2 regions of the Geobacillus sp. BMUD genome follow, and region 2 is predicted to be linked to the other one. Evidence: a T-box and tRNA genes for the amino acid it is inferred to sense, from the RefSeq annotation. Region 2 holds a T-box; the other holds one or more tRNA genes.

Region 1 (2,423 bases), on a different contig from region 2:
CGCTCGCGCCCCGAGGGGGAAGGTTATTTGGCAGAAGAGAGCTAGGCGCTGGAACTGGACAATAGAAAAGCGCAGGCGAGCGGCTTCTTCCGACGGTTATCTAGTTTTGAGGGAATGAATTATTCCTATTGACAAATCCAACAGGATAGATATAATAATGACTGTCCAAGATGATCATCGTTGCCTAGTGGCTATGGCGGAGGGGAAACACCCGTTCCCATCCCGAACACGGAAGTTAAGCCCTCCAGCGCCGATGGTAGTTGGGGCCAGCGCCCCTGCAAGAGTAGGTCGCTGCTAGGCAATCATGTGGAGGATTAGCTCAGCTGGGAGAGCACTTGCCTTACAAGCAAGGGGTCGGCGGTTCGATCCCGTCATCCTCCACCACTTTCAAACATACAAAACAAAACTCAGCGCATTATTGAAATAAGTTCATCTTCTATCGTCGCGGGGTGGAGCAACGAGCATTTGCTTCATCGAATATGCCGGGAGTTGCCTCGACGCATCGGGCATCTTTGAATCAGCTGGCAGAGGAAGAGGCAACAAACGTTTAAACGATACTCAGTGCATGATCGAAACAAATTTATCTTTTATCGTCGCGGGGTGGAGCAGTCCGGTAGCTCGTCGGGCTCATAACCCGAAGGTCGCAGGTTCAAATCCTGCCCCCGCAACCAATATGGTCCCGTAGTGTAGTGGTTAACATGCCTGCCTGTCACGCAGGAGATCGCGGGTTCGAGTCCCGTCGGGACCGCCATTGCTTCAAAATCGTGAAAGATGGAGAATTGACTCGGCAATCGATGAAAAGGAAAATATGGCTCGGTAGCTCAGTCGGTAGAGACGAGCATCAGCATCATCGAGTCAGCTGCGAGTTGCCTCGACGCATTACACTTCCTTGAATCGGCTAGTAGAGGAAGAGGCACAGAGAAATTCAACGAGCGAGTTAAAAAATAACATATGGCTCGGTAGCTCAGTCGGTAGAGCAAAGGACTGAAAATCCTTGTGTCGGCGGTTCGATTCCGTCCCGAGCCACCATATAAGATATACATGCCGGCTTAGCTCAATTGGTAGAGCAACTGACTTGTAATCAGTAGGTTGCGGGTTCAAGTCCTGCAGCCGGCATTCTATTCCTTACTAAATCCTTAAGCCATTAAACCAGCAATCGTGAGCCATTAGCTCAGTAACGAGCGATGCATCTTCGGGATTGCTTCGAGTTGTCCCGACGCACTGGACACCGTCGAATCAGCTAGCAGAGGAAGGGACATCGTCAAATATCTGAAGTGTATACCTAACCACGAGCCATTAGCTCAGTAGGTAGAGCATCTGACTTTTAATCAGAGGGTCGGAGGTTCGAGTCCTCCATGGCTCATCGTCTTGCGGAAGTAGTTCAGCGGTAGAACACCACCTTGCCAAGGTGGGGGTCGCGGGTTCGAGCCCCGTCTTCCGCTCCACTTCCGCCGGGGTGGCGGAATTGGCAGACGCACAGGACTTAAAATCCTGGGGTAGGTAACTACCGTGCCGGTTCGAGTCCGGCCCTCGGCACTTGTGCGCTCGTAGCTCAATTGGATAGAGCATCTGACTACGGATCAGAAGGTTAGGGGTTCGAATCCTCTCGAGCGCGTTTTATCGGGAAGTAGCTCAGCTTGGTAGAGCACACGGTTCGGGTCCGTGAGGTCGCAGGTTCAAATCCTGTCTTCCCGATTTATCATGGGGCCTTAGCTCAGCTGGGAGAGCGCCTGCTTTGCACGCAGGAGGTCATCGGTTCGATCCCGATAGGCTCCACCTTTTAACCTTATTCAATTTGGCGGTGTAGCTCAGCTGGCTAGAGCGTACGGTTCATACCCGTGAGGTCGGGGGTTCGATCCCCTCCACCGCCACTATTGTCGGACCTTTAGCTCAGCTGGTTAGAGCAGACGGCTCATAACCGTCCGGTCGTAGGTTCGAGTCCTACAAGGTCCACCATTATTATTGTTGCTTTTTTGGAGGAGTACCCAAGTGGTTGAAGGGGTCGGTCTTGAAAACCGAGAGGCGCCGCAAGGCGCGCGGGGGTTCGAATCCCTCCTCCTCCGCCATGCTTTGTGTCGGATGAAGTGTGAATGTGTTTGAATCATGCCGGCTTAGCTCAATTGGTAGAGCAACTGACTTGTAATCAGTAGGTTGCGGGTTCAAGTCCTGCAGCCGGCACCAGTATACGGCTACGGCGACTATGGCGAAGTGGTTAACGCACCAGATTGTGGCTCTGGCATGCGTGGGTTCGATTCCCACTAGTCGCCCTTTTCTTTATATTTTATTCGTTATATGCGGGTGTAGTTTAGTGGTAAAACCTCAGCCACGAGCATCGGCATCATCGAATTGGCTTCGAGTTGCCTCGACGCATCCAGCTTTCTTGAATAGGCTGGAAGAGGAAGAGGCATGGAAAAAGCGTGGTG
Region 2 (2,423 bases):
ATTTCATTGTTTTCTTTGACCGCCGCTTCCGGCAGCTTCACCGCGCGGCCGAGAATGGCGGCCACTTCATAGGCGACGCCGATCATGCTTAAGCAGTCAGCGCGGTTGGGCGTTAACGAGAGTTCGAGCACTTCATCGTGCAAGCCGAGCCATTCCAACGCATCGGCGCCGACCGGCGCGTCGCTCGGGAAGACGAAAATGCCGTCGGCGTATTCTTTTGGCACGACTTTCGTTTCGACGCCGAGCTCTTGGAGCGAACAAATCATGCCGTTCGATTCTTCGCCGCGCAGCTTGGCCCGTTTGATTTTAAAATGTCCCGGCAGCACCGCCCCGACTTTGGCGACGGCGACGTTTTGCCCTTTCGCGACGTTCGGGGCGCCGCAAATGATTTGCACCGGCTCGCCATCACCGAGATCAACAAGGCACTTCCGCAGTTTGTCGGCATTCGGATGCGGCTCGCATTCAAGCACATGACCGATGACGACTCCTTTCATTCCCCGGTCGAGCGCTTCGACCCGCTCGACTTCAATGCCGCTTTTGGTGATGCGGTCAGCGAGCTCTTTGGCGGTGATGCCGGTCAAATCGACATACTCGCTTAGCCAACGGTAAGACACGAGCATTTATAACCCCTCCTTTTTCTGCTATACACGCAAAAATTGCCGCAAGAAACGTAGATCGTTTTGATAGAAATGGCGGATGTCATCAATGCCATACTTCAGCATCGCGATCCGCTCCGGTCCCATGCCGAACGCAAAACCGGTGTACGTTTTCGAATCAAAGCCAGCCATCTCAAGCACGTTCGGATGCACCATGCCGGCGCCTAAAATTTCGATCCAGCCCGTGCCTTTGCAGACGCTGCAGCCATGCCCTTCGCAGCGGAAACAGGACACGTCGACCTCGACCGACGGCTCGGTGAACGGGAAAAAGCTCGGCCGGAAGCGGATGTCGCGCCCTTCCCCGAACAGCTTGCGGGCGAATTCGCGCAGCGTCCCTTTCAAGTCGCTCATCCGGATGTTGCGGTCCACCACCAAGCCTTCAATTTGTGTAAACTGGTGCGAATGGGTCGCATCGTCGGTGTCGCGGCGGTACACTTTGCCCGGGCAAATGATTTTCACCGGGCCGCGCCCGCGGTGCTTCTCCATCGTCCGCGCTTGCATCGGCGATGTATGGGTGCGAAGCAAAATCTCTTCGGTGATGTAAAACGAATCTTGCATGTCACGGGCCGGGTGCCCTTTCGGCAAATTAAGGGCTTCAAAGTTGTAGTAGTCGGTCTCGACTTCCGGCCCTTCGGCGATTGTGTAGCCCATGCCGATAAACAAGTCTTCGATTTCCTCGATCACACGCGTCAGCGGATGCGCATTGCCGAGCCGCACCGGCCAGCCCGGCAGCGTCACATCGATCGCTTCGGCCGCCAATTTTCGTTCGATTTCTTCTTCTTCCAGTTTCGTTTGTTTCGCCTCAAGCGCCTGTTGAATCGCCTCTCTCACTTCGTTGGCCAGCGCGCCGAGTTTCGGGCGTTCCTCCGGCGGCAGCGCCCCCATGCCGCGCAGCACTTCGGTAATCGGCCCTTTTTTGCCTAAGTAGGCGACGCGCACCTCATTGAGCGCTTTTAAATCGCCAGCTTGTTCAATTTTGGCAAGCGCTTCTCGCTCTAGTTCATGCAACCGTTCTTTCACGCCTATCCCTCCTCGTTTCAAATAAAAAAACCCGCCCCAGTAAGGGACGAGTTGTTGCTCGCGGTACCACCCTTGTTAACAGCACAAGCGTGCTGTTCCCTTCATTGCGATAACGGTCGAAAGCCGGACCACCTTTACATCCCACGCTGGGATGGTCCCGGTGTCAACTCGGGAGGTGAACTTCACTTGCGTCAGCCATAAAAACGCTCCCAGTCTATGGCGTTTTCTCCCTGGATGGCGAGCAGCAAGCTACTTTTCTCCGTCATCGTTGTTGTCGGTATGGGAAATGTCGCTATTCATTATACGCAAATGGGCGGGCAAAGGCAAGGTCAGGCCGAAATTTCTTTAGGCAGCTCATCGATTTCCGCTTCCTGTTCAATCGAGCGGATCGCAAGGCGCTCCATCATTTTTTCCTTCCGCACTTGCCCTTCCTTGAGCGCGGCAACATCTTTTTTGACCACTACCATGTCTTTTTTCATGGCGTCCATGTCTTTTTTGATGACATCCACATCACGTTGAAGGCGATCGACTTTGTCTTCGAGTTGTTTCACGCTTCCTTGCAGCTTGACAATATCCATGCGCATTTGTTCGATGTAGGTCCCCCGAACGTCAAGACGCTCAAGCACCGCGTTCAACAGCGCCCGCAGTTCGTCATCCATACGCCTCCGCTCCCTTTTCCGATTGATTTTCAAATTTTATTTTACCGCACCGCCCGCAAAGAATAAAGCAAAATTCCGGCCGCCACCG

What was found. A T-box is a leader RNA that pairs with one kind of tRNA and senses whether it is charged. The one in region 2 lies ahead of pheS (phenylalanine--tRNA ligase subunit alpha), so its partner is inferred to be a tRNA-Phe.
Region 1: it has a tRNA-Phe gene. The T-box ahead of pheS (phenylalanine--tRNA ligase subunit alpha) is inferred to sense a tRNA for this amino acid. The anticodon was not compared.

What each region holds. Positions count from the first base shown of each region.
Region 1 is NZ_SDLA01000007.1:45-2,467, forward strand. Features, by position in the region: rRNA gene rrf (5S ribosomal RNA) at 184-300, shown strand; tRNA gene ETC05_RS09520 (tRNA-Val) at 309-384, shown strand; tRNA gene ETC05_RS09525 (tRNA-Met) at 595-671, shown strand; tRNA gene ETC05_RS09530 (tRNA-Asp) at 676-751, shown strand; tRNA gene ETC05_RS09535 (tRNA-Phe) at 954-1,029, shown strand; tRNA gene ETC05_RS09540 (tRNA-Thr) at 1,044-1,116, shown strand; tRNA gene ETC05_RS09545 (tRNA-Lys) at 1,291-1,363, shown strand; tRNA gene ETC05_RS09550 (tRNA-Gly) at 1,371-1,445, shown strand; tRNA gene ETC05_RS09555 (tRNA-Leu) at 1,451-1,536, shown strand; tRNA gene ETC05_RS09560 (tRNA-Arg) at 1,542-1,615, shown strand; tRNA gene ETC05_RS09565 (tRNA-Pro) at 1,622-1,695, shown strand; tRNA gene ETC05_RS09570 (tRNA-Ala) at 1,704-1,776, shown strand; tRNA gene ETC05_RS09575 (tRNA-Met) at 1,798-1,871, shown strand; tRNA gene ETC05_RS09580 (tRNA-Ile) at 1,880-1,956, shown strand; tRNA gene ETC05_RS09585 (tRNA-Ser) at 1,976-2,066, shown strand; tRNA gene ETC05_RS09590 (tRNA-Thr) at 2,106-2,181, shown strand; tRNA gene ETC05_RS09595 (tRNA-His) at 2,195-2,267, shown strand.
Region 2 is NZ_SDLA01000002.1:254,886-257,308, forward strand. Features, by position in the region: gene pheT (phenylalanine--tRNA ligase subunit beta) at 1-620, opposite strand, end outside; gene pheS (phenylalanine--tRNA ligase subunit alpha) at 642-1,676, opposite strand; T-box leader at 1,716-1,951, opposite strand; gene ETC05_RS05040 (hypothetical protein) at 2,006-2,335, opposite strand; gene ETC05_RS05045 (TrmH family RNA methyltransferase) at 2,377-2,423, opposite strand, start outside.